2 regions of the Lysinibacillus sp. NPDC096212 genome follow, and region 1 is predicted to be linked to the other one. Evidence: riboswitches for the same ligand, from Rfam matches in the RefSeq annotation. Region 1 holds a riboswitch; the other holds the start of a gene.
The links. Region 1 has a riboswitch for S-adenosylmethionine ahead of ACIQ7T_RS27290 (O-acetylhomoserine aminocarboxypropyltransferase/cysteine synthase family protein). Riboswitches for the same ligand answer to the same signal wherever they lie in the genome.
Positions count from the first base shown of each region.

Region 2: it holds a riboswitch for S-adenosylmethionine, as region 1 does, so the genes downstream of both, metA (homoserine O-acetyltransferase MetA) here and ACIQ7T_RS27290 (O-acetylhomoserine aminocarboxypropyltransferase/cysteine synthase family protein) in region 1, are expected to answer to the same signal.

Region 1 is NZ_JBIWFQ010000052.1:1,620-17,299, forward strand. Features, by position in the region: gene scpC (succinyl-CoA:acetate CoA-transferase ScpC) at 252-1,772, shown strand; gene ACIQ7T_RS27280 (DASS family sodium-coupled anion symporter) at 1,987-3,468, opposite strand; gene ACIQ7T_RS27285 (glycerol-3-phosphate acyltransferase) at 3,655-4,287, opposite strand; SAM riboswitch class I at 4,546-4,659, shown strand; gene ACIQ7T_RS27290 (O-acetylhomoserine aminocarboxypropyltransferase/cysteine synthase family protein) at 4,777-6,078, shown strand; gene ACIQ7T_RS27295 (hypothetical protein) at 6,473-6,859, shown strand; gene ACIQ7T_RS27300 (homoserine dehydrogenase) at 7,656-8,642, shown strand; gene ACIQ7T_RS27305 (MerR family transcriptional regulator) at 8,694-8,924, opposite strand; gene ACIQ7T_RS27310 (response regulator transcription factor) at 9,580-10,272, shown strand; gene ACIQ7T_RS27315 (hypothetical protein) at 10,250-10,405, shown strand; gene ACIQ7T_RS27320 (sensor histidine kinase) at 10,421-12,616, shown strand; gene ACIQ7T_RS27325 (acyl-CoA dehydrogenase family protein) at 13,312-14,460, opposite strand; gene ACIQ7T_RS27330 (metallophosphoesterase) at 14,887-15,680, shown strand, end outside.
Region 2 is NZ_JBIWFQ010000047.1:10,166-25,845, forward strand. Features, by position in the region: gene plsY (glycerol-3-phosphate 1-O-acyltransferase PlsY) at 1-31, shown strand, start outside; gene ACIQ7T_RS26730 (HesB/YadR/YfhF family protein) at 51-341, shown strand; gene ACIQ7T_RS26735 (spore germination protein) at 469-2,004, shown strand; gene ACIQ7T_RS26740 (Ger(x)C family spore germination protein) at 2,019-3,218, shown strand; gene ACIQ7T_RS26745 (hypothetical protein) at 3,222-3,455, shown strand; gene ACIQ7T_RS26750 (GerAB/ArcD/ProY family transporter) at 3,494-5,152, shown strand; gene ACIQ7T_RS26755 (endospore germination permease) at 5,379-7,121, shown strand; gene metA (homoserine O-acetyltransferase MetA) at 7,197-8,132, opposite strand; SAM riboswitch class I at 8,283-8,393, opposite strand; gene ACIQ7T_RS26765 (YfzA family protein) at 8,550-8,849, opposite strand; gene ACIQ7T_RS26770 (nucleotide excision repair endonuclease) at 9,407-9,778, shown strand; gene ACIQ7T_RS26775 (TrmB family transcriptional regulator) at 9,852-10,634, opposite strand; gene ACIQ7T_RS26780 (TSUP family transporter) at 10,758-11,540, shown strand; gene panF (sodium/pantothenate symporter) at 13,108-14,553, opposite strand; gene ACIQ7T_RS26790 (YhdT family protein) at 14,553-14,816, opposite strand; gene ACIQ7T_RS26795 (methyl-accepting chemotaxis protein) at 15,087-15,680, opposite strand, start outside.

The DNA.
Region 1 (15,680 bases):
AAGAGCATATCACGCTTCGTCTTCAAAATCGAATTTTTTCGATGTTGAAGTTATTTTCAGATAATTTACGAATGCATAAAATCTCTCGTATAATAAAATATTTTATTAGTTATAGATTAAAAATTCTAAATAGTTTAAAATTATGTATGGGCGGTTTATTTGGTTAGATTTCTAATAATTGGATGACTATACCAGTGGATTAAACCGAGTAATTAGTTGAATAAAAATAAAGTCGGATGGAGGAATAAGGGATGGCAGAAAAGTTGGCGAAAAAGCTTCGTAATGAACAGCTACGGAGCAGGGTTGTAACAGCAGAAGAAGCAGCATCTTGGATTAAAGATGGTATGGTACTTGGAATGAGCGGGTTTACACGTGCTGGTGATGTTAAAGTGGTACCTCTTGCACTTGTGGAGAAAGCTAAAAAAGAGAGCTTCCAGGTAGATGTGTATACAGGTGCATCACTTGGCCCAGAGGTTGACCAATACTTAGCGGAAGCTGGCGTTATTCGTAAACGTGGACCTTTCCAAGCGGATGCTGGTATTCGTAACAAAATCAACAGTGGTGAAATCGCATTTGTTGATGCTCATCTTTCACATAATGCGGAGTTAGTACGTCAAGGCATTATTGGTCCTATTGATTTTGCGATTATTGAAGCAGCTGCTATTACAGAAGACGGCTTACTAATTCCTACAACTTCAGTTGGTAACTCTCCGATTTTTGTGCAAGAAGCAGACCAAATAATCATTGAGTTGAACGTAGCTCAGCTTGATGCATTAGAGGGTGTCCATGATATTTTTGTACCAGGTCCACAGGGAAAACGTGATCCAATTCCATTACAAAATGTATCCGATCGGCTTGGCGCAATTGGCATACCACTAGATTTAGATAAAGTAAAGGGCATAGTGATTTCAGATATTTTAGATGCGCCATCAACGATTGTTCCTGCAGATGAAGAAACAGATATTATGGCCAATCATTTATTAAATTTCCTACGAGAAGAAATTAAAGTAGGTCGTTTAACAACAAGCTTAAGACCAATTCAATCCGGTGTAGGCTCAGTTGCAAACGCCGTTTTATTAGGTTTTAGAGATTCTGAGTTTGAGAACTTAGAAGTATATTCAGAAGTACTGCAAGATGCAGTATTCGAATTAATTGATGCAGGAAAAGTAAACTTCGCATCTGCTACTTCTATTACCCTTTCCGAAGAAGTAGGAAACCGAGTTTATGGTGATTTTGAAAAGTATGCAGATAAGCTAGTATTACGTCCGCAAGAAATCTCAAACCAACCAGAAATTATTCGCCGACTCGGGTTAATTTCTGTTAATACAGCACTCGAAGTAGATATTTATGGGAATGTGAATTCTACGCATGTTTCTGGCACGAAAATGATGAATGGAATCGGTGGCTCTGGAGACTTTGCACGTAATGCACGATTAGGTATTTTCGTCACAAAATCTTACGCGAAAGGCGGAAATATTTCTAGTATCGTTCCAATGGTATCGCATGTAGACCATACAGAGCATGATGTAGACGTTATCGTAACAGAGCAGGGAGTAGCAGACTTACGTGGGCTGGCTCCAAAAGAACGGGTTGGGCTCATTATCGATCACTGTGCACACCCGGAATATCGTGAGCAATTATGGAAGTATTTTAACGATGCCAATGAAGCAACAGGTGGGCACCATACGCCACACGAACTAGAAAAAGCGCTTTCCTGGCATGTGAATTACGCAAAAAATGGTACGATGAAGAACCCTGCTTTATTGAAATAATAAAGTAATAAAAGCCTTGAAGGACAGTTGACCTGTTCCTTCAAGGCTTTTGATTGTTATTAATGTTGTCCCGAAAGCTTAGGTAGCCCCGCGAAGTGATCGGGTAAGCCCGGTAAGTGATCGGGTAACCCCGTGAAGTGATCAGGTAAGCCCGGTAAGTGATCGGGTAACCCCCTTAAGTGTTCAGGTGTCCAAAGAAAACCCTAGCTGCTTTTTACAATAAGCCAATCCATTTCCAATATGTTGCGGAGAATAGAAGAACTAGGATGTATCCAATAATCGTTAATGGAATACCAGATTTTAAGAAATCCTTTGTTGTAAAGGCTCCTGTACCATAGGCAAGCATATTTTGCGGTGCACTAATAGGTAAGAGGAAGCCAAAGCTAATAACGAATTGTTGCACGATAACGAAACCAACCTGATCGACATTAGCCGTTAATGTTGAGGCTAAAACAATAAATACTGGTATAAGTGCAGATGCTAAGCTTGTTGCACTCGCAAAGCCTAAATGAATAAGAATATTAAATAAAGTGACAAGCGCAATTGTTGCAAGAATTGGCATAGAATCTAAACCGAGTGAACCGAATACCTTATCAGATAACCACGATGCACCTTTAGTATTAAGCAAGACTGTTCCTAGCATAATTCCTACTGCAAAGACGATAATTGTTCCCCAAGGAATATGAGGCTCAACTTGCTTCCACGAATAGACTCCGATTTTTGGCATTAATAAAATGGCGATTGCAACGATTGTGACGGTTGTCGTATCGAATGGGTGGAGTTTACCCTCTGCTGCCCAGAAAAATAGTAAAACTACCGATGTGATGATTAATCGAATTTCGGGAGCTTTTAATGGACCAAGTTCCGCAAGCTGTTTTTTGATTACTTCTTTACCACCTTCAATATTACTTGTTTCAGGTTTAATTAGTGTAATCATAATGAAAAATAGAGCCACTGACATGATGATTGAGAAGGGGGCAGCGTAAAGTAACCAAGCACCCCAAGAAATATCTACATCGAATTGTTCTTTGATGAAATTTAAAGCGACCATATTTTGAGCTGCTGCCGTTTTAATACCGATGTTCCAAATGGAAACAGCTTGTACAGAAGTAATGACTAGTAAAGCAGCAAGTCGACTATCACGTGGTAAACCAAATGCTGCTACCATTCCGAGTAGTATTGGTACAACTGCGCCTGCACGTGCAGTAGCAGAAGGGACAAAGAATGCGAGTGCAATAGATACTAAAATAGCACCGAATACAATGGCTTTCGTTTTTGTTCCAACTAGTGAAAGTATCCAAAGCGCAAGACGTTTATGTAAATTCGTAATTTGCATGGCTGCCGCTAGGAAAAGAGCTGCGGCTACTAGTGCAACTGCAGAATTACTAAATCCGCTTAATGCTAACTTTAATGCATCCGATGTTCCTAACGCTCTCGTTGGATCTTCCATTGACGGAGCTAGCCCTAGTAAGATTGTAACGAGAGCAATAATCATGGCAGAGCTAACGGGATAGGATACTGCTTCTGTAACCCATAGGATGACCGCGAAAGCTAAAATAGCCAAAGCTCGTTGTCCGGCTACAGGTAAATCGCCGTTGTTAGGTAAAAAAGTAATGATGATTAATGAAGCGAAGGCTAATCCAATCCAGAGTGGTTTCAAATTACGTTTCGGTTTTGCTTGTTCAGAAGTAGACATACTTTTCATCCTTTCTTAAACATGACTGTAATTTTCACATCGGCTAGTAAAATGCTTTATTAAGAAAGTTAATTTGTCTAATTATTGTAAAAAAACTAGTATGTGAAATACCCTCTATTTATAGCGATAATGGGCAGTTGCGAGAAAATATACGGTCAAAGAAAAGACAAAAATATCCAAAAGATTTTATTTTTTCTTTTTGAATGCTGAAGTTACTTTAGGCTCAGTTCCTAGCATCAATCGCTTAATATTTTCGATATGCAAAATGATGGCTATACCAAAAAGTAATAGGGCTAAAATCGTTGGGCCAACTCCAGGAATCCATAAATAAGTGGCTGTACAAAAAACGAGATAAAATTCAAGTACACCGACAATTAAATAGTTCGTCACGAAAGATAAAATAACAAATAAAATGAGTGCAAACAAGCCAATTTTCCAATCAATCGCAAGTAATATTCCTATGATTGAAGCAGTTCCTTTACCGCCATTGAAGCCCATATAAAATGGGAAATTATGACCTAGAATGACACCGGAAGCTACGATATAGATGAAGAGCCAAACTTGTACTTCTGTTAATTGTGTTATATCTGCTAAATAAACATGTGCACCGATTATAGCTGCAACGCCTTTACCGATATCGATCAGTGCAACTAATATGCCGTATTTCCAGCCAAGGGAAAGTGTTGCATTAGAGGCACCTGCATTGCCATGACCGGCCATTTTTAAATCTACCCCTGATAAAAACTGAGCAACTTTAGAGCCGTGAATACAGCCAATCAAATAACCAACAAGAAGAAAAATAATAACGGCTTTTATCATAAAAATTCTCCTTTCCAAATAATGGGTTCATCACAAAAGTTCTAACATTGTGTTAGCCCGAAGCCCCTAGGAAACGCCCAGCCGAAACGGAAATCAGTCCATGCTTTGGTGACCAAAACAATAAATATCTAAAATAGTGTATGTGTTTGGATTACGTAAAGAAGCAGACAGAAGTTTCGGAAAAAATAAAATTTTAGTATTGACAGAGAAAAAGTCTATGTTTATACTTTGTAACAACGATGGAAATTGAATCTCATACTCTTATCAAGAGCGGCGGAGGGATAGGCCCTATGATGCCCGGCAACCAGTAAGTGACGAACTTGCTAAGGTGCTAATTCCTACAGATTCTTACTTGGATCTGGCAGATAAGGGGAGGAAAACTTGCAACCGCAACCCTCTTCTTAGCTGAAGAGGGTTTTTGTTTTCTACTGAAAAAATCCTCCTCATCTCCGGTACCATCGTAAAAAAATAACCATTTGGAGGTATACAATGACAAAATTTAAACCAGAAACATTGCTGTTACACGGTGGCCAAGAGCCAGACCCGGTAACAGGATCTCGTACAGTACCCGTATATCGCTCAACGGCTTTCGTTTTTAAAGACACTGCTCATGCGCAACGTCTTTTTGCCTTAGAGGAAGCTGGTAATATTTACACTCGTATTACAAACCCAACTGTAGATGTTTTTGAAAAACGCGTCGCTTTATTAGAAGGCGGTACAGCAGCAGTAGCACTTTCATCTGGTGCAGCAGCAATCGCGTTTTCCATTTTAAATCTTGCAGGGGCAGGCGATGAAATTGTTGCAGGTAGCTCTTTATACGGAGGTACTTATAATTTATTCGCTAACACACTACCAAACTACGGTATTAAAACGATTTTTGTAGATGAAACAAATCCAGAAAATTTCAAAGCTGCTATTACTGATAAAACAAAGGCCGTGTTCGCTGAAGTTTACGGTAACCCAAGTTTAAAGGTACTAGATATTGAAGCAGTAGCAAATATAGCACATGAAAACGGCTTGCCATTAATTATTGATAGCACATTTGCTTCACCATATGGCTCTACACCAATTGACTACGGTGCAGATATCGTTGTTCATTCTGCAACGAAATGGATTGGTGGTCATGGAACAACTTTAGGTGGCGTTGTAGTAGATGCAGGGAAGTTCGATTGGACTCGTGGACGTTTCCCAGGCTTTACTGAGCCAGATGCTTCTTATCACGGTTTGCGTTATGGTATTGACACAGCAGATGCAGCATTCGCCACAAAACTGCGTGTGCAACTGCTACGTGACTTTGGACCAACATTAAGTGCTGATGCGGCATTTAATTTATTACAAGGTTTAGAAACGCTTCATTTGCGTATTCCTAAACACAATGAAAATGCATTAGCAGTAGCTGAATATTTACGAAACCACCCATCTGTGGAATATGTAAATTACAACGGCTTAGAAGATTTCCCTACCCATAATTTAGCTAAAAAATATTTAAGAAATGGCTTCGGTTCTGTGCTTACATTTGGCATTAAAGGTGGACGTGAAGCAGGGCGTAAATTAATCGATAGTGTGAAATTATTCTCACACGTAGCAAATGTAGGGGATGCTAAATCATTAATTATTCATCCAGCATCTACTACACATCAGCAACTATCTGCTGAAGAGCTAATCCAAACTGGCGTAACCGAGTCGCTCATTCGCTTATCAATCGGTTTAGAGGCAGTAGAGGACATCATTGCAGATTTAGAACAAGCTATTGAACAAGTAACAGCTTCACAACAAGAAGTAGAAGCTTAATAAATAAAATACATTGGCTAATGTTGTAGCGTTTACGTATTTTCTCATTCGATAGGCCTCATTTGGTAATGCGTCAAACGTTGCTACATCATCCGCTCCCCTCATTTGGTGAGAGTAATGAAATGGTTTAAAATTAATACCTAGTAATTTTATAAGTATTGTTGACTTGGTTAAATCCTTGTTTTATACTAGGAAATAAGAAAAGTGTTCGAAGGGCTACCAACCTAGAACCAATTTAAAGCGCCGACTTGTTGATCGGTAAAGTGTTTTCAATTAATGCTCAAACTAATTTAGTTTCATAAGTGCTCCCCCACTTTTGAATATATGAAGAGGAGTAGTTACTCAGCCAGTAGCTACTCTTATCTACAAAACTGATGATAAAGGAGTGTTTTAAATGGGAAATGTGTATAGTGCGCAAAACATTGCATCTTATCTTATTTATGAATTAAATGAAGGTCATGTGTTTGTGAACAACATGTCCATTCAAAACATACTTGTGTCAGTTGAGCGTAAATGGCAAGAGATCTTTGGACATTCTGCTTTTAAGGAAATGGTTTATGTCAAAGAGGAAGGCTATACAGTAAAAGAAGTTTTCGAAGCTTATGAAAGCTATGGAGCAAATCATATTCCTCTACCTGCGACAGAGTATTATTTAAAATACGGCACATTCCAATTAGTTGAACGTACGTATGCAATACCAAATTTTACGCAGGAGGAAATAAGACTGGTGCAACAAGCTTTAACACAATATCGTTATAAATTGCTAGCCAAAGCTAGTTAATTATCCCTCATATATTTGGCTCATTCTCTGCTGCTACAGGGAATGAGCTTTTTAAATTAGATGATGAAGATATACAGAAAAAATTTTATTAATATATTTCAAAAGAACAATTTTTATGAATGTCTTTACATACATATATATAATAGAAGAAAGGCATTTATTTTCTTCTTTCAGTAAACATCCACTGAAATAGAGGAACTCAGTCTAAGAACGCCACGTCCTGTGGCAACGACATCAAGTTGGCCCAAAGCCTCCGGCGGATGTCACGGAATCGGAAAGAGCTCACATAGGATGTTAGCCTAAAATCATCGCATCCATGCGATAACGGCTAACTGACCTGCATCACGCAGGCCTAAGCACAAAGCCGATTCCGGACGCAATTATGCCGAGGCATAATTGGTAAAGAAACGTCAATATTTGTTCAATCATTATAGATTTAAGTGAAAAATCATATAATAAAAGGGATGAAAACGATTTCCTTTGCACGTCTACAGGAAACAAATGTCCATCCTAGAAAGATTTTTCTTGTGCAATGTATGTATTTACGTTACAATTTTCTTTAAGTTGATTTTTGAATTATTTGAATTTGTTTGTTTCACAGTGTATCTTCATTCAGAATGTTTTTTGTAGCGAAAGTGAAACGCCATGACTAAATATCTGTTTGAAGACGAAGTGTTAGAAACACGGCAAACTGACCTGCTTTGTATAGTCGGCACACAATTCAAAATCTGTAAGAATTAAGCTGAGACGAAATAAATATAATGAAACTGCGGAATGTAAGTTGGAGGGAATAGGAATGGCAACTATAAAGGCAGCTATATTAGGATTTGGAACGGTAGGTCAAGGAATTTACCATATATTAAACGAAAAGCGTGAAGAGCTTAAAAATAAATTAGGAATTGAGCTAGAAGTAGCAAAAATTTTAGTTACAGACACTAGCCGTGAACGTGTACCAGGTACCGCGCATTTAATGACAACTAGTATGGATGAAGTCTTAGCAGAACCAGGTATGCAGGTTGTTTTTGAGGCAATCGTCAATGAGGAGCCAGCTTTTACTTATTTAAAGCGCGCTGTTGAACATAAATGTCATGTCATCACAGCTAACAAAGTAATGTTTGCAAAACGAGGCTTGGAGTTACAGGATCTTGCAAAAGCGAATGGTGTTTTTGTAGGATTTGAAGCAACGACCGCTGGCGGTGTACCAGTTATTAAAACGATGAAAAACATTTTGCTTGTCAATGAGGTTAGTCGTATTCAGGGTGTTTTAAATGGGACATCCAACTATATTTTAACGAAAATGCGTTCACAGGGCTGGTCGTTCGAAACTGCATTAAAAGAGGCGCAAAATTTAGGTTATGCGGAGGCAGATCCATTTAATGATATCTCAGGACAGGACGCCTTCAAAAAATTAATGATTTTAAGTGCTTTGGCATTTGGTGAACAACCAGACTGGTCTGACGTCGAAGTAGTCGGAATTGATAGCATTTCGGCAGAGCAAGTAAAAGAAGCGTGTGAAAAAGGCTTGCGTTATCGCCATGTAGCTGAGGTTGAGAAGCTAGCAGATGGTAAAGTGGTCGCGAAGGTTGGGCCACAATTAGTTGATAAAGAACATCCACTTTATCCAGTTGATGACGTCAATAATGCTGTGGCATTGGACACAAATTATATTGGCACATTAACGCTAATTGGACCAGGGGCAGGTATGTATCCAACAGCTAGTGTAATGGTTGAGGATTATGCGGAAATTATCGGTAAACGAGCTGGATTTGTCGTAACAATATAATAGATGCCTATCATTCAACAATGTTCTAATTGTTTGAATGATAGGCATTTTTTAATCCTCATCTTTAACATCAATATCCTCTGGAATAGGTGTATTCCGCCAAATCTCTATTTCCTCTTTAATACGATCTAACTGCTCAAAATAAGTGCTGAACTGCCCACTATTAATCAGTATTTGGTCCCCGTCGTATACTGAACGAATACGGCCCTCGTAAACTAGGCGAAGTACTTGATCTTCTGGCATACCAAGTTCGATGGCTGTTTCTTCAATTGTTTTATACATAAATTTCGCTCCTTTTATTGTTTTTATTATAACCTCCCTTTAATAGAAAGCCTACTATGGGTTAATAAATGAAAGAAAAAGGAAAATGGTAATTGTTTGATTTTGGATAAATCTGTATTATTAATGTTAATGAGTAGTGACGGTCGAGGGACAATAATGAAGATTAGCTAATACCATTTTGCCAAGTAAAATAAACTTTCTGAAATGGTCATGGGAATTGACAATTTTAGCTGCTGCTAGCATTGTGTTATTCAAGGTCTTTTTTTCTCATCAATTCGTCTTACAGGTGTAGTTATTGGAACCGCTGTAACGATTGGTAGCTCTCCTGTCTTTTGTGATGCTTTAGAATGAGTACTATGGAAATAACAGCCGATAAAGGTGTGGCGAATAGCAACTGTAATGGCAATTTGTTAATGAGGAAGGGGCTGTCCGTATGGGGGAATTGGACTAGCCCTTTCTACTGGTCTTTCCTTTGTAAATATATGTTGAAACATATGCCCTGTATATAAGTTGATTGGAGTGGGGCTTTAACTTCTTTCAGCGGATGTTTGGAAACCCCTGAAAGAATTAAAACCTTAAGAAATTCTTCATTTTTATAATAACTGGTTTTTAAGATTTAAAAGGTACACTATTAATTGAGAGCGAGGTGTATATCATGACGAAACTAACAGTTCTTGTAACAGACGATGATCAAGATATTCGTGATGGTATTGAGATCTATTTAAAGAATGAAGGTTACAATGTCATTAAAGCTGCTGACGGCTTAGAGGCACTCGAAAAATTAGAAAACAATGACGTACATTTAATTATTTTAGATATTATGATGCCAAATATGGATGGAATTACAGCGACGTTTAAAATTAGAGAAGAGCGCAATATTCCAATTATTATGCTTAGTGCAAAGGCGGAGGATGGCGACAAAATTCATGGTTTGTCTGTAGGCGCTGATGATTACGTCACAAAGCCTTTTCATCCGTTAGAGCTGTTGGCTCGAGTAAAATCTCAGCTACGACGTTATGTACAACTTGGGACGTACAATGAGGGAGCAGCAAAGGTAGAAATCGACGGACTTGTATTAGATGAAGATGCAAAGGAAGTCATTTTAGAAGGCGAGCCTGTTCGATTAACACCAATCGAATATAAGATTACGGAATTATTAATGAAAAATGCAGGGCGTGTATTTTCGATAAGAGAGATTTATGAGCGTGTGTGGAATGAGGAAGCTTACAATGCAGAAAATATTGTGGCTGTACACATTCGAAAAATACGTGAAAAAATCGAAGCAGATCCGAAAAATCCACGCTATTTAAAGGTGGTGTGGGGCGTTGGCTATAAAATGGAAAAATAAAATAGAGCAGTATGTTACAATCGCAGGGTTTGTAGCAGGGGTTATTGGACTAATTTATTTCGGTGTGTATGCCTATCAAATAGTAACTGCACGCTCTTCGGGGATGCTACAATTGCTTGAGAGAATTTTTTAGAGAGGAGTTAAAAGTATGTTGAAAAATTGGAAACCTCTTCTCGCTCTTATTTGTTTAATCTGGGTAATATTCGGTATATTTACGTTCTCTAATATCGGGTACCAATATATTGGGAAGTCGTATTTTCAATCTGAAAATTTCCAGGGTAAACTAGATAATTTTCAGTCAGAATTAGGACCATTAGTAATAAATTTACCGACGGCTGAAGATTTAAAAAGTAAAATCGTGGTTACGCAAAGCCAAATTGAGGAACATCGTAATTACTATGGATCATTAGGAGAACAGATAGATAATATTAAAGCTCAATATGAAGGACGTATTCAAGAAGCTGCTAATGTAAATGCAACGGAATTAAAAACAAAGCTTGAGAAAGAGCGAGATGCAACAATTAAAGATATTACGACTAATTTCGAGGATGATGAGCATGTCCGTAAAAAAATTCTGGCTCAAAAGGAAGAGCTTGTTGATCAATATATAAAGGCAGCAAAAGAAGAAGCAAAGAGTTTTGTGAAAAATAATAATTATTGGTCTTATGAATTAACGAACACTGAAACAGGCAAAACATATCGTTCAGGTGATGTTTCGGATAGTAGTGCGTTCAAAATTAAGTATAACGGACAACACCCATTAACTACTTGGAATATAAGTAATAATTTAAACCAATTTGTTTACCGAACTGATACCTACGTGGATATAGAGGATTTGAGGGAAACTTCTGATTACACTGGTATTATAACCATCTCAAAAAAATCGGCACAAGCAGTCGACATCTTGGAAGGATATGACCATTTTACACGCAATCAATACATGTTCTACTTTATATGGTTAACGAGTATTGTGGCAGCTATTTTTGCATGGAAAGGGCGTAAAGAAGTACTGCAAATGGTACGAGGTTTAAAGGAAAAAGAAGCTCTTGCAAAGATGAAAATTGATTACACAATTGGATTATTATTAATAAGCGCATTCATATATTTGATAGCATCTCAAATTGCTTTTGAATCGATTGAGTTTGTTTCTTATCAATCTAACTATGTACATTACTTAATTAGTTTGCTGTTTAAAATAGGTGTCTTAATCATTATTGCAATGCTGTTCTTTGTACAGCTTATTTGGTTGTATGATCGAGTGAATACAGCACAGAAATTAAAGGAGAACTTAAAAGCTAGCTATTTATGGTCACTTGGCGAATCAATCACGGATTTATTTATAAATCGTTCCATTGCATCACATTCTATTGTGATGATTGGGGCAGCATTTTTCGGTGGTGGAAGCCTTGTTGCTTCAATGCTAAGAGGCAGCGGATTCACCGTTCTAGTATTGGGCATCTGCGTAATAATCGGTATTCCAGCTATGATTCTCTTCCTTTCTAGAATGGGCTATTTAAATCGAATTATGAAGGACACAAAAGACATGGCAGAAGGGCGTTTAAATCGCGATGTCAAGGTAATGGGCAAATCACCACTCGCGGGGCATGCAGAAAATCTTAATCATTTAAGAGAAGGCGTACGCACATCTATGCATGAGCAGGCAAAAAGTGAGCGTTTAAAAACAGAGCTTATTACGAATGTTAGTCACGATTTACGCACGCCGTTAACATCTATTATTACGTATACAGATTTACTGAAAAATCCTGATATTACTGAGGAAGAGCGTAAGCAATACATTCATATCCTTGATAAAAAATCAGAACGTCTAAAATTATTGATTGAGGATCTTTTTGAAGTGTCTAAAATGGCGAGTGGTAATATGGAGCTTCATCGCACTCGAGTTGATTTAACCCAGCTTATACAACAAGCGGTAGGGGAGCATGAGGAAGATTTAGCACAGGCCCATTTAGATTTACGCCTGACAAAACCAAATGAGCCAATCTACGCGTATGTGGACGGACAAAAATGGTGGAGACTGATCGATAATTTAATCGTTAACGTATTGAAATATGCATTAGAAGGCACACGTGTCTATGTAACATTGAAGCGTACTGCTGAGGGCGATGCAGAATTCACAGTGAAGAATGTTGCAAAATATGAAATTAGCGAGAATGCCGATGAGTTATTTGAACGCTTTAAGCGAGCGGATGCTTCACGCCATACAGAGGGCTCAGGTCTAGGCTTAGCCATTGCACAATCCATTGTAGATTTGCATGGTGCTCGTATGAGTATAGAGGTAGACGGAGATTTATTTAAAGTAATCGTTCGAATTCCAACAGCATAGACAATGAACAGCGGCAAACATTTTGCCGCTGTTCTTTTACTTTGAAAAACAACTTTGGCCGTTCTATCTGCGACTTAGCAGTTCTATCCACGATTTGGCCGGTTCTATCCGCGATTTCGGCCGTTCTATCCACGACTTTGCCGGTTCATCCGTCATTTCGGCCCTTTATTCCGTCGCTTAGGTTTCAATCCGTCATATCGGCCCATCAATCCGTCGCTTAGGCAATTTCATCCGTCGTTTCGGCCCATCAATCCGTCGCTTAGGCAATTTCATCCGTCGTTTCGGCCCATCAATCCGTCGCTTAGGTTTCATCCGTCATTTCGGCCCATCAATCCGTCGCTTAGGCAATTTCATCCGTCGTTTCGGCCCTTTATTCCGTCGCTTAGGTTTCAATCCGTCATTTCGGCTCATCAATCCGTCGCTTAGGCAATTTCATCCGTCGTTTCGGCCCTTTATTCCGTCGTTTAGGTTTCATCCGTCATTTCGGCCCATCAATCCGTCACTTAGGCAATTTCATCCGTCGTTTCGGCCCTTTATTCCGTCGCTTAGGCTTTTTCATCCGTCGCTTAGGTTTCAATCCGTCGTTTCAGCACTTCAATCCGTCGCTTAAGCTTTTTCATCCGTCGTTTCGGCTCATCAATCCGTCACTTCAACCCCTCGTTTTGCCGAAGAGCTATACTTTATTTAATACTTAGTTATAAACCTAAATTCTTGGCTATAATCACTTTCATGACTTCATTGGTACCTGCATAAATGGACATGACAGGAATATCTCGATATCTTCTAGCAATCTTGTATTCCTCCATATAACCGTAGCCACCATGTAACTGCATGCACTGGACAGCAAGCTCACGTGCATTTTCCGTTATCCAGTATTTTGCCATCGAAACTTTTGTCACAACATCGTTTCCTGCGATATGTTCCTCTATTAAAGATTCTAAAAATGATTTGCCGAGTTCAATTTTTGTCGCCATTTCAGCTATTTTAAATTGCGTGTTTTGGAAGTCACTAATTGACTTTCCAAAAGCTTCGCGTGATTTCACATAATCAATTGTTAAAGATAGCATGTCTTCAGCAGCGGCTTGTGCGGCGATGGCTACTGCTAAACGCTCTTGCTGCAGTTTTTCCATCATATAGATAAAGCCTTTACCTTCTTCACCAAGGAGATTTTCTATAGGAACGCGACAATCTTCAAAATATAGCTCTGCTGTGTCCTGCGCGTGCATACCAACTTTTTCGAGTTTGCGACCTTTTGTGAAGCCTGGTGTCCCGTCTTCAATGACAAGGAGGCTAATGCCACGATGCTTTTTTTCAGCCTGAGGATTTGTTTTTACGGCAACAACCGCTAAATTTGTATGAATACCATTTGTAATAAATGTTTTTTGTCCGTTGACGATATAGTGATCGCCATCACGAATAGCAGTAGTTTGGATGTTTGCCAAATCTGAACCTGTGCCTGGCTCCGTCATAGCAATTGCTGTAATATTTTCGCCTGTAACACATTTCGGTAGCCAGCGTGATTTTTGCTCATTTGAGCCGTATGCCTCAATATAAGGAACAACAATATCGTTATGTAGACCAACGCCAATAAGGCTCGAACCTACACGCTCAAGCTCTTCTTGAATAATAACGCCAAAACTAAAATCTAGTCCGAGGCCGCCGTATTGTTCTTCTACTTGAGGGCATAGATAGCCCATTTCTCCGAGCTTACGCCAAAACTCAAGTGGAATAAGATGATCTTTCTCCCATTGTGGATAGTGTGGCTCAGCTTCTTCTGCTAAAAACTTACGTAAGGTTTTACGAAATAACTCATGCTCTGTTGATTCGAATTTATATTTTGCCATATGAACAACACCCCTTTTTTCTCCCGTACATGTGTAAATTTTTTCTTGCAATTATAATGTTACCGAAAGATTCAGAAAAATTAAAGTATATTATTCATAGATTTTTTACATAATCTTATAATTATAATGAATTGTAAGGAGGGGTCTTTCATAACATAATTTGATTTCATAGGCGCTTTCTTGAGGCGTCCGATGAGCGCTCAAAGGTCTCATCTGTAAACCAAAAGAGGTCTAATCATTTGCCCAGGTTACGATATTGTCATTTTCCTAATTAGATTGTCATGTAAATCATACAATTAAATTACAAGGGATATATACACTTAATATCATGAGCTGATTGCTTGTCCTTTTGCACTTACTTTCTATCAGAGAGTGTTAAGTATAATGCTATAATCAACTAAGACTATATGAAAGTAGGGAACTGAAATGCCAAAAGTAATCGGTGGAATTCTTTTAATAAGTATATATAGTGCCTTAACTTTTTACTTAGGATGGGGATTGAGACAATGGCTTGTGGCAATAGGGTGGTTTCGATTTCCAATTTTATATTGGTTAGTACTGTATATCATTGCGTTTAGTATTGTTATCAGTAGATTGCATGAATCCTTACGGGTCTTTTCAATAATCCATAATTACTGGATGTTTATTTTTGAATACGGATTATTGCTTTGCTTGTTAGCACACTTGATTATTTGGCTAAGCCCCTTTAAAAGTGTACAAATCATTGGAAGTATAGCAATTGTTATGTTTTTTGTACTAAGTATTGTAGGCACTTATTTAGCATATTCGCCTGTTGTCCGTCATTTAGAAATAACGATGGATAAAAAGAGTAGTGAGCTAGATTCGATGAGAGTTGTAGTTGCATCAGATTTTCATTTAGGGGTTCTTTCAAATAAAAGACATTTACAGCGCTTCGTTACTTTATCGAATGAAGCACAGCCGGACATCGTCTTTTTAGCTGGGGATATTGTGGATGATGATCCTAAATGGTTTGTTAAAGATGGAATGGCAGATGTGATGAAGCAATTAACATCTACATATGGAGTGTACGGTGTATTAGGCAATCACGAATACTATGGCAAGAAAATCCCAGAATTTATTAAAGAGATGGAAAACGCTAATGTAAAAGTTTTGTGTGATGAAACTATTAGAATCGATAATGTGATAGTATTAACGGGGCAAGAGGATATTACAAACAAGGATAGAAAGCAACTTGATGC
Region 2 (15,680 bases), on a different contig from region 1:
TGGTACCGAGCCAAAGGTGAAATGGCTGTAACGAGGAGAGGAACATTCTAATGAATATCGTACTAACAGATGAGGCCCTACAATGGTTCAAACAAGAGATGGAAGTAGAATCCGGAGATACTATTCGTTTTTATGCTAGATATGGTGGTTCCAGTCCTTTTCATGAAGGCTTTTCTCTAGGCATGACACGCGAAGAACCAATCAACATTGGTGTTAAGAAAGTTATTGACGATGTTACCTACTATATAGATGAAAAAGATATATGGTTTTTCAATGATCACAGTTTATATGTAGATGTGGATGTTACAAATGACGAATTAAAATATGAGTATAAAAAATAAAGCAGTGTTCCCTTTCGTATATACGAAAGGAACACTGTTTTTTATTTGAATTCAATTCCAACCTTGGTTTATCTTCTATCAAAGTTGTACATTATATAGTTATGTAAAACTTGAGGAGGAAATGAAAATGTCTATTTCTAAAATTACTGATACCTCCCAAAACAATGACCAACTATATAGTTCTCTTTCTCAAAATTTAAAGTTGATTAAAAACACACTTGGGAATAGTAATGACCTTGTCATACGAGAAATTACCATTGGAAAAGCTGAACAATTTACGTTAGCGATCATCTATGTAGATGGCCTATCCGATAAAATAAGCATTTCTAATGCTGTAATTGATAAACTAATGCTTGATATTGAGGATAATCATGATGCAGAAGTAGAAAAGATTATCCGATATTTAAGAGATTCTTGTTTAACAGTCGGCGATGTTAATGATATTTTTCATTTTTCAGCACTGTACAATTCAATTTTGAATGGTAATACGGTTATTTTATTAGATGAATCTTCTACTGGTATCGTTACAAGTACTCAAGGTGCAAAAGATAGAGCCGTTATGGAGCCATCTACAGAGTCGGTCATTAGAGGTCCAAGGGAATCCTTTACGGAAACATTACGTACGAACACTGCTCTGGTTCGTAGAAAAATAAAAAGTCCAAATCTCTGGATCAAGTCTCGTATTGTCGGTGAAGTAACAAAAACGGATGTTGCTGTTATGTATTTAAATGGCGTTGCCAATGACAAAATAGTAGCTGAGGTTCTTGCCCGTTTAGACCGTATTAATATTGATGGTATTTTAGAAAGTGGCTACATCGAAGATTTTATTCAAGATTCAAAATCCTCGATATTCCCTACAGTTTATAATTCTGAACGACCTGATGTTATAGCTGGCGAAATATTAGACGGAAAAATTGCTATTTTAGTGGACGGTTCACCGTTTGTCCTAATTGTACCTGCCCTTTTTACAGCCTTTTTACAATCTGCTGAAGATTATTATCAGCATTGGATGATTAGTTCTCTTGTACGCCTTTTGAGGTTTTTCGGAATTAGCCTAGCCATGGTGGCACCATCTCTTTACGTAGCTATCACTACCTTCCATCAAGAAATGCTACCAACCCCTATGCTGATAAGTATTGCATCTCAACGAGAAGGAGTCCCCTTCCCCGCCGTTGTAGAGGCACTCATTATGGAGGTTGCATTCGAGGTGTTACGAGAAGCGGGTCTTCGAATGCCTAGAACCATTGGACCAGCCGTATCCATTGTTGGAACATTAGTGATCGGTCAAGCTGCCGTAGAAGCTGGAATTGTATCAGCCGTAATGGTTATTATTGTAGCATTAACAGCCATTTGTAGCTTTTTATTCCCCGCTTATGGCTTATCAAATACCGTTCGTGCTCTTCGTTTTCCATTAATGATTTTAGCAGCAATTGTTGGATTGTTTGGTGTAATGTTAGGCCTTATGATCATCGTCCTACACATGTGCAGCATACGAACTTTTGGTGTTCCATATTTAAGTCCATTCGGCCCATTAATTCTAAAAGATCAAAAAGACGCACTAGTGTTGTTCCCTCGTAGAGCTTTATTGACTCGACCACGCTTAATTAGTCAAAAAAATACTGTCAGGGGTCATAAATATTTCGATACGAAAAAAAGGAATTAAACGAGGAATGAACTATGTCAAAATTTAAAGCACTCTGTTTACTAATGATTGTTACTTTGCTTTTAGGTGGTTGTTGGAGTAAGCGTGAACTCAATGAATTAGCGATTGTCGCAGCATTAGGTATAGATAAAGTAGATAATGAATTTGAAATAACTGTTCAAGTTGTGGATACTGGTGAAATTTCCTCAAAACAGCCTTCTTCAGGACGATCACCTGTTATTACCTATCATTCAACAGGGGCAACGGTCTTTGAGGCCATTAGAAAAATGACAACAGTAACAGCTAGAAAACTTTATTTTGCTCATCTTCAAATAGTTGTGCTCGGTAACGAATTGGCAGAAGAAGGAATTAACGAACCGTTAGATTTGGTTTCAAGAGATCATGAATTCAGAAATGATTTCGATGTCATCGTTGCCCATGACGCGACTGCCGATGAAGTATTAAATGTATTAACACCTATCGAAAAAGTACCAGCAAATAAATTACTAAATTCTCTTAAAACGTCAGAGAAAACTTGGGGTACAACCGAATCCATAAAAATTGATGAATTAATCAATACTTTAAATACTAAAGAAACTAGTGTAGTCATGTCTGCTATTGAAATACAGGGGGATAAAAATATTGGCAAGGAGCAAACGAATGTTAAAAGATCGAAATCTCCTGTGCTATTGAAGTATGCGGGCTTAGCTGTTTTTAAAGAAGGTAAACTCATTGGGCTTTTAACGGAAGATGAGAGTAGAAGCCTAGGTTTTTTAAAGGACAAAATAGACAGTACAATTGAAATTCTTGCTTGCCCTAAGGGTGGTACGTTAGCAACAGAGATTACTCACTCAAAGACGAAAGTAAAAGGTAAATTTGAAAATGGAGCTCCCAAAATCGATGTTGTTATAGATGTTAACCAAAATGTCGGAGAAGTTCTATGTAATATAGACCTTACGAAAGAAAAATCGATTCACTTAATAAATAAAAAAACAGAAGAACTTATTAAAAAACGAATCGAAGAAACAATTCGTTCAGTTCAACAAAATTACCAGGTCGATATTTTTGGTTTTGGTGAAGAACTTCATCGCACAAATCCTAAAGAGTGGAAAAAAATCAAAAAAGACTGGCTAACGATATTTCAAGAGTTACCAGTCAAAGTTAAAGTACATGTCAACACACAAGGATTAGGAACGATGGAAAACTCATTAGTGAATAAGACGAAGGGAGAATAAGCCATGATTATGACGATATTCATACTAATAATTTCTGCTGTTATTGCCTTTGCCTTCATTCCAAAATTAAAAAAAAATAAAGAAACGAAAACGATTGTTATTTTTTCGATTTTTTTATTGATCGGCGCTGCATTAAATATTGGGGTCTCATTAAGAATCAAAATTCCAAGCCCACTTGATTTGATTACCTTTATTTTTTCACCTATTAAAGAGTTAATCGTCTCCCTGATAAAATAAGAGGGAACTTTATGTTAAGAGAAAGGGGTTTCGTTCATATGGAAAAAGAAATAATTAGTTCAAGACAATTTATGATCATTACCCTTCTCTTTTCAATTGGGACAGCCATTTTAATTCTCCCTGCTAGTGTAACAATCGAAGCAAAGCAAGATGCATGGATTGCAGCTATCATTGGTGTCGTTTTAAGTTTACCCTTAATAAAGCTTTTCGTTACTCTAGGAAAACGGACACCTACCCTTACATTTATAGAGGCTAATGAAAAGATACTAGGTCGTTTTTTCGGAAAATTAACTTCGATTGGCTTTATTCTTATAGCCCTTCTTTCTGCAGGTGAATTATTATATTTCATTGGAATTTTCATGAAAACGGAAATCATGCCAGAAACACCTACGATGGCCTTTGCATTTCTGTTCAGTATTATCATTATTTATGCTGCATTTCTCGGAATTGAAGTTTTTGCCCGTTCTGCAGAAATACTATTTCCTGTATTTATTTTAATTTTTATTTTCTTTGTAATTTGTATTTCACCATCCATCAAGATTGAAAATTTACAGCCAATATTGGAAACGCCAAAAAAATCAATATTCTTTAGTATGATTCGATTTATAAGTCTTTTTTCATTCCCACTTGTCATATTATTAATGATTTTCCCTTCTGCAGTTAACGTCCAAAAATCTGCACAAAAAGGCTTTTACATTGGTTCAATTATTGGAGGGATTGTCTTAGTTACTATCATTACACTGTCTATCCTTGTCCTAGGTCCGGCAAATACAGCAGCTAGGACATTTCCAAGCTATTCATTAGCTCAAAGAATTTCAATCGGGAATTTTTTGCAGCGTATTGAAGTTATTATGGCAACCATGTGGATTATTTCAATTTATATTAGAACTTTTATGTACTTTTACGCTGCGGTCGTCGGCATCGCACAAATATGTAAAATTAACAATCATCGACCGCTCATTTTTCCATTCGGAATGATTATCCTTGGACTTTCACAAATTGTTCATCCTAATATCATTCATTCAGATATTTACAATAGAGACACATGGCCTATATTTTCCTTCGTTTTCATGGTTTTTTTACCATTAGTTTTATTAATTGTCGCGAAGATTCGCAAAATTAACGGTAATCAAGGAAATAATACGAAAAGTAATTGTAGTACACAGAATGAAAGTGGTAGTAATAACGGAAATGCTACACAAGGTGCAAGTAGCAATAATAACGATACTTCTTCACAGAGTAATAGTACTAGCAATGGCGGAAATGATACACAAGGTGAAAGTAGTAATAATAACGATACTTCTTCACAGAGTAATAGTACTAGCAATGGCGAAAATGCTACACAAGGTGAAAGTAGTAGTAATAACGATACTTCTTCACAGAATAATAGTACTAGCAATGGCGGAAATGATACACAAGGTGCAGGTAGCAATAATAACGATACTTCTTCACAGAGTAATAGTACTAGCAATGGCGAAAATGCTACACAAGGTGAAAGTAGTAGTAATAACGTTAATTGTACTCAAAATGAAAGTAGCAGTAATAACGTTAATTCTACTCAAAGAGATAGTAGCAGCAATAGTGAAAATCCTTCACCGAGCAAAAGTGATAACGCTTCAAGCAATACTACACAGAATGATAGCGATACCGGGAATACTCCAAACAGTGATAAAAATAAAGATTCTCCAGAAAGTTAACAGCATAGCAAAAAAAGGAATCAAACGAATGATTCCAAAATTTTTAAAAATAAAGAAACAAAAACAATTGTTATTTTTTCGATTTTTTTATTGATCGTCGCTGCATTAAATATTGAGGTCCATTAAGGATCAAAATTCCAAGCCCATTTCACCAATTAAAGATTTAATTGTCTCCTTGATAAAATAATAAGGAACTTTATGTTAAGAGAAAAGGGGTAGCGTTCATATGGAAAAAGAAATAATTAGCTCAAGACAATTTATGATCATTACCCTTCTCTCTTCAATTGGGACAGCTATTTTAATTAGCCCTGCTAGTGTAACAAGTGAAGCGAAACAAGATGCCTGGATTGCAGCGATTATTAGTGTCGTTCTAAGTTTACTCTTAATAAAGCTTTTCGTTACTGTAGGAAAACGGACACCTACCCTTACATTTGTAGAGGCTAATGAAAAGATATTAGGTCGTTTTTTCGGAAAAATAACTTCGATTGGCTTTATTATTCTATCCTTTCTTTCTGCTGGTGAATTATTATATTTCATTGGCATTTTCATGAAAACAGAAATTATGCCAGAAACACCTATGATGGCCTTTGCTTTTCTGTTCAGTATTATCATTATTTATGCAGCATTTCTAGGAATTGAAGTTTTTGCCCGTTCTGCAGAAATACTATTCGCAATGTTTATTTTAATTTTTATTTTTTTTGTAGTTTGTATTTCACCATCCGTCCATATGGAAAATCTACAGCCAATAATGGAAGTACCAGCAAAATCATTATTCTTTAGTATTATTCGATTAATGAGTATTTTTTCATTGCCACTTGTCATATTGTTAATGATTTTTCCTTCTTCTGTTAACGTCCATGAATCAGCCCAAAAAGGTTTTTACATTGGCACAATTCTTGGAGGGATTGTCTTAATTGCTATCATCACACTGGCTATCCTTGTCCTAGGTCCAACAAATACTGCTTCTAGGACATTTCCTAGCTATTCATTAGCCCAAAGAATTTCAATCGGGAATTTTTTGCAGCGTATTGAAGTTATTATGGCAGCAATGTGGATAATATCAATTTATATTAAAACTTTTATGTTTTTTTACGCTGGGGTCATCGGCATCGCACAAATATGTAAAATTAACAATCATCGACCGCTCATTTTTCCATTCGGAATGATTATCCTTGGACTTTCACAAATTGTTCATCCTAGTATCATTCATTCAGAAATTTACAATAAAGAAACCTGGCCTATTTTTTCCTTTATTTTCGCTATCTTATTACCATTAGTTTTACTACTTGTCGCGAAGATTCGCAAAATCAACGGTAATAATACAAAAAGTAATTGTAGTACACAGAATGAAAATGGTAGTAATAACGGTAATGCTACTCAAGGTGCAGGTAATACTAATAACGATAATTCTTCACAGAGTGATAGCAGTAGCAATGCTGGAAATGCTACTCAAGGTGAAAGTAGTAGTAATAACGGTAATTCTACTCAGAGTGATAGTAGCAGTAATGGCGGAAATGCTACTCAAGGTGAAAGTAGTAGTAATAACGGTAATTCTACTCAAAATGATAGTAGCAACAATGGCGGAAACTCTTTACAGAGTGAAAGTAATAGTAATGACGAAAACTCTACTCAGGGTAATAGTAGCAACAATGGCGGGAATTCTTCTCAAAGTGGAAGTAGCAGTAATGGTGGAAATGCTACACAAAGTGAAAGTAGCAATAATGCCGGAAATACTACTCAAAATGAAAGTAGTAGTAATAACGATAATTCTACTCAAAGTGATAGTAGTAGCAATGCCGGTAATACTACTCAAAATGAATGTAGTAATAATAACGATAATTCTACTCAAAGTGCAAGTAACAGCGAAAATCCTTCGCAGAGTGATAGTAGCAACAATACTACACAGAATGATAGCGATACCGGCAATACTCCAAGCAGTGATAGAAATAAAAATTCATCAGAAAATTAACAGCATAATGGCGTGAAAAAATGATGACCCTGAAATATCAAAGTCATCATTTTTCTTTATTGTAATTGAGCGGTTTTAAATATGATATTCAATCTGATCGACAAAATCCCATTCGTATGGTGTTTCTTGGTAAACATAGTAGTTCAACCAATTCGAGAATAATAAATGTGTATGGGCACGCCACGTATTAATCGGTTCATTTCCTGGATCATCATTTGGGAAGTAATTCACGGGTACCTCAATATCTAATCCTTTCGCAACATCACGACTATATTCATCCGCTAAGGTTGTCGCATCATATTCAAGATGGCCAGTAATCATAATGTTTTTATTATCCTTAGATTGCACAATGAAAACACCAGCATCTTCAGAATAAGATAGTAATCGTAAATTGGGATGGCTAAGTACTTCATCAATTGATACAGATGTATAACGTGAATGTGGTGCAGTAAATGAATCACTAAAGCCACGTACTAAATCCACTGTTAAATCCGTAATAACATGCGAATATACACCTGAGCATTTAGCAGGCAGCCCAATTTTACCAATACCGTAATGATGGTATAACGCTGCCTGTGCACCCCAACATATATGTAAAACCGATGTTACGTTTGTCTTGGACCAATCCATAATTTCAGAAATTTCCTGCCAGTAGTTCACTTCTTCAAATTCCATTTTCTCTACTGGTGCACCCGTAATAATCATGCCATCATAGCGACGATGACGAATTTGATTGAAAGTCGTGTAAAATAATTGCAAATGTGATTTACTAACATTTTTCGATTCATGTGTAGCAGTATTTAAAAATGTAATATTCACCTGTAACGGTGTATTACCTAATAAACGTAGTAACTGCAGCTCTGTTTTTTCTTTTTCCGGCATTAAATTAAAAATTAAGATATTTAATGGACGAATTTGTTGAGTTTTCGCTCTGTCCTCTTCCATTACGAAGATTTTTTCCTCACGTAAATGTTCTCCAGCTGGTAAGTTTTTCGGAATATTAATTGGCATCTTGCATTCCCCTCTCTAGTTAAAATCAATTGGGCCTTAGTCTCCATGCACAGGCCCTGTTCAAAACTCATTAAGTCTTCTTTTTCGATGAAATTAAAAAATCCTCCTCATTCCATTTGAGATAGAATGAGAAGGATTTTTCCACGTTCACTCTTATCTCTCAAAGGACAAATCCTTTGCTGGAATTAGCACCTTTCTAACTTTCGTTAGAGGTTGCTGAAGCGTCATCGGGCCAAATCCCTCAACTTCTCATGATAAGATTATTTAATTAAAAAGAATTGTAACATGAACAATTAAGAATATCAATAATACATAGAATATTTTGTTATTAATCATGCATGTCATTATGTTTTTAGGGAAATTATAGTTTAGTTATTTATCTTTACACCCTAGTGATACTTTTGCTATAGTCTTTACTTATGTAGACCTTGGTGAAAAAACACTTTTTATCGCCTCTATTATTCCAAACACAAGAAAGATGCCAAAAAAGATAGTAAGTAAATTGAAATTTGGTGTTTCATAAAAAGTAAACCACTCTTTGAAAATTGAAGATTCCGTAATTCTTCCAATAAACGTTCCGCCAATATCTCTATAATTAGGTATCCATCCTGTTGCTTCACACGTAATAAAGATTATCTGTGACAATAAAAATACACCAATAGAAGACACCCAAGTTTTTTTCAAAAATGGAATTGGATTTTTTTGTTTATTAGCCAAGTTATATCCCCCCTCTAATTGTTATACGTAAAATTCAGGAATAAATTTCAAAATTAAACATATATTCTCTTTTTTAGATAATCCTATCAATTATATTTGTCGATGAACGGCTTAATCATGTATTTGTAACTATTGATACTTGCTTGAGTCGTATTGTTGAATTTTCTGTCTGCAATAAAATCATCATAAGCAAACTTTAACAGCATAAAAAAATACACCTCTCCTCATCTAAATTAATAGACAATAAGAAGTGTATTATTAATAACAAATAAACTTTAATCTACCCAACATCTTATCATGTACTTCAAACCCTTGGTACGACTGGGTTTCTAAAACAATCCCTCAATTTCTCATGATGAGATTATTTAATTAAAAAGAATTGTAACATGAACAATTAAGAATATCAATAGTACATAGAATATTTTGTTATTAACCATGCATGTCATTATGTAATTTGTTTAACACTAATCTTGAATGTTTACATTCATTATTTGATGGTAAACATGCTGTACTTATGTTAACATATACCTTTAGTAACAGAGAGGAACGTGAATACTTTGATTAAAATTGAATTTCCAAAACCAGATTTAGTAATTCGCCAACGCGAACAAGATTTAAAGCCAGGTGATGTACCAATCACACCGTACCATGGTTTTATTGATTTCCATAAAATCACACGTGAAAACGGTGGTATTTTCTTATTCTACAATGAAGAGAACGAACTATTATTTGTCGGTAAAGCACGTAAAATTCGTCAACGTATTAAAAAGCATTTCGAGGACAATGTGTCACCGATGAAAAATCACCGTAATGAAATTTTCAAAATTGAAGTGTATGAAGTGGAAGATCCAATGGAACGTGAAATTTACGAAACATACGCGATCAATTCATTCCGCGCTAAATACAATGTTGATAAAGTATTTTATTAATATTTAACGAAAAAAAGAATCTGCTCGCCTTCTGTAATGTACATGACGGCTTGCAGATTCTTTTTCAATACTTTCATTCTAAGAAAAATGCTTTACGTTCTTTAGTAATCCATTCCTCAAGCTCCGTATCATCGCGCTTTAAAAGGCGATTAATAAGCACGTCATGCCATATATAATCCTCTAATAAATATATATGAACAGGATCATTGGTAATAAAAGCCGTTTCCTGATTTGACGGAGAGTGACCATAAATCATTTGCTTGCCATCTACCGATAAAATAAACCAATGAGGTGTAGACGCATTCCTCGTATAGCGAGTGATACGGTGTTGGTCAATAGAAGCTAAATGGTCCTCCACATACAAGGTAATTCCATGAACAGGGATATGTTTCGCTATCTCATGTATATCTTCCCGCAATTCTTCATACATATCTTCCCACATTGATAATATGACTTTTTTCTCCGCCTTTTTTAATAAAGACTGACAATAATTAACGATTGCCTCTTTGCCTTTTAATGTGACAACCTTATGCTCCGCTTCCTGCTCTTTTACCTCTAATTTTTCTAATTGATCACTAATCGATGTGAAATTTGACTGCCAACGTTGTTGAATTTGTTGTAAAAACACAGCGACAGGAATGGAAGAGTATGTCGTTTGATCTGCCGTTTCTTCTTTCAATACTAACCCTTTTTCAACAAGTACATCAAGTATGTCGTATATTCTTGCACGAGGGATACCGGAGTTTTTACTTACTTGATAGGCACTAACATGACTATTTTGGACAAGTGCAGTATAGGCCTTTGCTTCATATTCTGTGAATCCCAATTCTTTTAATTGGGCGATTAATAATTCCATCGAATCCCTCCATTACCTCTATTATAAGATAAGCCTATGAAGATAAGCCAACGAAAAAATTAGTCTTTACAGCCTCGCGAAATTTAGTTACTATTTCAGTAGTAACTATTGAGAGGTGCACACATGCTATTTGAATTAGATGTAAATGTAGTCATATTATTAATATCTTTTGGATTTTTAGCCGCCTTTGTGGATGCGGTCGTTGGAGGTGGAGGCTTAATTGCTTTACCTGCCCTTATGTTTGCTGGTTTAAATCCAGCAGCAGCCGTAGCAACCAATAAACTTGCCGGCACTATGGGTTCTTTGACATCAACCATTTCTTTTTATCGTTCTGGTCAGCTAGAAATTCGGTCAGTTATCAAATACTTTCCCCTAGCCTTTATAGGATCACTTTTTGGGGCTTGGACTGTCCATTTAATCAATCCTGAATTACTAAAACCACTCATGCTCATAATGCTTGCTGCTGTTGCAGTCTATACCATCTTTAAAAAAGATTGGGGTTCAGTAGCTGCAGTCAAAAATTTAAAGTTTACACACTTAGTTTTATTCATGCTGTTGTTATTTACAATTGGTTTTTATGATGGGTTTCTTGGTCCAGGAACTGGCTCATTTTTAATTTTTAGCTTTTTATTAGTCGGCTTCGATTTCTTAAAGGCAGCAGGAAATGCCAAATTTTTAAACTTAGCAAGTAATTTTGCGGGTCTTTTAATGTTCGCTTACTTAGGTCAGATTCATTATGTCTATGGTTTACTAATGGGCATAGCTCAAATTGCCGGTGCACTTGTAGGCTCACGTATGGCGATTAAAAAAGGTAGCGGCTTTGTTCGCGTATTATTTATTATCGTAACGATTACTTTGTTAACTAAAAATGCTTATGATTACATAAAAAACGCCGTAGATATCTAGCTCTACGGCGTTTTAGCTTTCTATGGGCATTCCACCCTTCATATCGGAGAGGCTATCCGTCGTTTCAGTTGTTCTATCCGTCACTTTGGAGGTTCTTTCCGTTCGCTTCAAGTTCTTTCCGTCGCTTCAGGGGTTTTATCCGTCACTTCTAAGGTTCCATCCGTCACTTCAATGATTCTTTCCGTCGCTCCGGGTGGTCTTTCCGTCACTTCAAGTTCTTTCCGTCGTTTCAGTGGTTTTATCCGCCACTTCGGAAGTTTCATCCGTCGCTTCAGGGGTCTATCCGCCACTTTGAACTTTCTATCCATCAATCCAGGGATTCTATCCACGATTTTGGACGCTCTATCTACGATTTCGAAGGTTCTATCCACGACTTTGTGATTCTAGCCATTATTTGGAGGATCCTTCCCTCGCTTCGGAGGTTCTTTCCGTCGCTTCAGTGATTCTTTCCGTCGCTTCGGGGGGTCTTTCCGTCGTTTCAATGGTTCTTTCCGTCGCTTCTGAGGTCTCATCCGTCGCTTCAATGATTCTTTCCGTCACTTCAAGTTCTTTCCGTCGTTTCAGTGGTTTTATCCGCTACTTCGGAAGTTTCATCCGTCGCTTCAGGGGTCTATCCGCCACTTTGAACTTTCTATCCATCAATCCAGGGATTCTATCCACGATTTTGGACGCTCTATCCACGATTTCGAAGGTTCTATCCACGACTTTGTGATTCTAGCCATTATTTGGAGGATCCTTCCCTCGCTTCAGTGGTTCTTTCCGTCACTTCGGAGGTTCCATCCGTCGCTTCAGTGATTCTTTCCGTCGCTCCGGGTGGTCTTTCCGTCACTTCAAGTTCTTTCCGTCGTTTCAGTAATTTTATCCGTCACTTCTAAGGTTCCATCCGTCGCTTCAATGATTCTTTCCGTCGCTCCGGGGGGGTCTTTCCGTCACTTCAAGTTCTTTCCGTCGTTTCAGTGGTTTTATCCGTCACTTCGGAAGTTTCATCCGTCACTTCAGTGATTCTTTCCGTCGCTCCGGGTGGTCTTTCCGTCACTTCAAGTTCTTTTCGTCATTTCAGTGGTTTTATCCGTCACTCCGGAGGTTCCATCCGTCACTTCAAGTTCTTTCCGTCGTTTCAGGGGTTCTTTCCGTCGCTTCTGAGGTTTCATCCGTCACTTCAATGATTCTTTCCGTCGCTCCGGGGGGTCTTTCCGTCACTTTGAACTTTCTATCCATTAATCCGGAGATTCTATCCACGATTTTGGACGTTCGATCCACGACTTTGTGATTCTAACCATTATTTGGAGGATCCTTCCTTCGCTTCGGAGGTTCCATCCGTCGCTTCAGTGATTCTTTCCGTCGCTCCGGGTGGTCTTTCCGTCACTTCAAGTTCTTTCCGTCGTTTCAGTGGTTTTATCCGCCACCTCGGAGGTTCCATCCGTCACTCAGGAGGGTCTTTCCGTCACTTTGAACGTTCTATCCACAATTTTGGACAGTCTATCCATCATTTCGAACATTCTATGCGTTTTGCTTATTTTCTACAGTATAAAACGCCGTAGACATTCACTCTACGGCGTTCTCTAATTTAAATAAACAACTTTTCATCTTTAAATTTATGACTTGTTAATAAACTAACAATAACAAATATCAATAATGAAGCGACTATTGGAATTGTCACAGTATGCATGCCAAAGACAGAAGGATAAAAACGATCAATGATAATATAAAGGATCATACCCGAAATCATTGACGCAATCGCACCATACTTATTGGCCTTTTTCCAATATAGTCCTAGTACGACGGTCCAAATAAAGACTGCCTCAAGTCCGCCAAAAGCAAATAAATTAAGCCAAACTAATAAATCTGGTGGATTAAGTGCAAAAACGACGACGGCTAAACCAATCACTGCTGTAACAATAAAACTCGCACGCTTAATTTCCGTATCATTCGCTGTTGGTTTTATATAATTTAAGTAAATATCTTTCACTACTGTAGAGCTTACAAGCATAAGTAGCGCGTTGACTGTAGACATCGTTGCTGCCATGGGTGCTGCTAAAACAATGCCAGCTAAAAATGGCGGCAAAACCTTTAACGTCAGCAGCGGCATTACTTTATCACCAATCTCAATACCTGGTATTACTGGACGTGCTAAAACACCAATTAGATGCATCCCAAACATAATTGTCCCAATGGCAATAGTGCCAATGATAATGGCTAAATGCATGCTTCTTGAATCTTTATAGCTCATAGCACGAACTGCGATTTGTGGAAGCCCCACAACTCCGACACCTATCAAAATCCAAAATGTAGAAACGTATAATGGCGTTAATTCACCTTCTGCTCCAAATGGAGACACAAGATTCGGATTCTCAGCGACAAGTGAGGTCATAATATTATCGATTCCTCCACCAGCGATGATTGTCCCAATTAATAAAATAATCGTTCCAATGACCATAATCGAGCCTTGCACAGTATCCGTCAATGCAACCGCACGGAAGCCCCCAATAATAACATAAACCAATACGGAAATCGCAAAAATAAAGAGTGCAGTTGTGTAGTTTAAGCCAGTTAATGATTCAATTAATCGAGCACCACCTACCCATTGTGCCATCATTGCAGAAAATAAAAAGATGATGATGCTAATGGCTGATAGGATGACAATGGCATGACTCTTATAGCGTTCTCGTAAAAAGTCTATTAACGTGATGGCTTGATAACGTCTTGCGATAATAGCAAATTTCTTCCCTAAAATCATTAAAACAAAATAACCTGCAGGAAGCTGCGCCATCGCCAGTAATACCCAGCCAAGCCCTTTCGTGTAAGCAACGCCTGGACCACCAATAAAGCTACTTGCACTACCGTACGTAGCAATCATTGTCATCGCAAGGATGAAGCCGCCCATTTCACGACCACCAAGGAAGTATTCCTGTAAAAATGAATCGGAAGAGCGTATATGCTTATTTGACCATATCCCAATACCAAAGATGATTACTAAAAATAATAACAGTGGAAAAATAACTTGCCAGTGCATTATTGATCCACCTCCTCATCGTCAAATGGTACCTCTTTGAAAAAGAGTTTCATGACGACCCAGATTAAAATAATCATAAAGCATGTCCCTGCAATACAGCTATAGAAAAACCATGCAGGGAAACCGAATACATACGTATAGCTTGTTGGATCACCAGAGCCTAGACCATAGGCAAAGCCAAACCAAATCGCAAAGTTGACGATAACAAGCCCGATACCGATAAGCGCCTCTCGATGCGCAATTTTAAAGCGTTGATCTTTCAAAATATAGTCCCCCTAACCTACTCTATTTTACTGATATGTTCGTATTATGGGAACCTTTGTGTAGAAATAAATTTCTTATATGTGCTCTGCATCTCAGCTTCCTCCTCATTTTATATTCCTTGCATCCAACTTTAACATAAAATCCCACACAACTAAAAAACACTCCTTTTTTAGGAGTGTTCGTTTAGTGTATTTGCTAGATTAATTTTTTTCTTTTTAGGTACTTGTTCGTCCCCAAGGTAAACCCGTTAGGACCCAAACGTTTTTCAACTAATATTGGAATTTCTTTAGTAAGCTTTGAAGCTCGTCTGCCTGTTGTGCCATCTCTTTGGCAGAAGAAGCCATATTATCTATGAAAGCTAATTGCTCCTCCGCTGTTAACGTAACGTGGTCGGTGCTTTCAGTTGCCTTGTTTGCAATGCGCGCCATTGCTTCTGTTGAGGCAGTAACTTCTTCAACACTTGCGGACATTTGCTCCGTCACAGCAGAGATGTCATGCAACTGTGTACTAACCCCCTTAATCGACTGCATGATTTTATGGAAGGCTAGCTTTGTATCATCGACAACATCCATACCTGCGGCAGCTTCTTTCGAGTTACTAGAAATAGCCGTAATAACATTGGCCGTATCATTTTGAATTGAATGAATAAGTGATGCTATTTGGTCAGCAGATTCCTTTGATTGTTCTGCTAATTTACGAACCTCATCTGCAACGACAGCAAAGCCTTTGCCTTGCTCACCAGCACGAGCCGCTTCAATGGCAGCATTCAAGGCAAGCAAATTCGTTTGATCGGCGATACTTGTAATCACATCAACGATATTGCCAATTTGCTGTGACTGATCACCTAATATTCGCACCTGCGC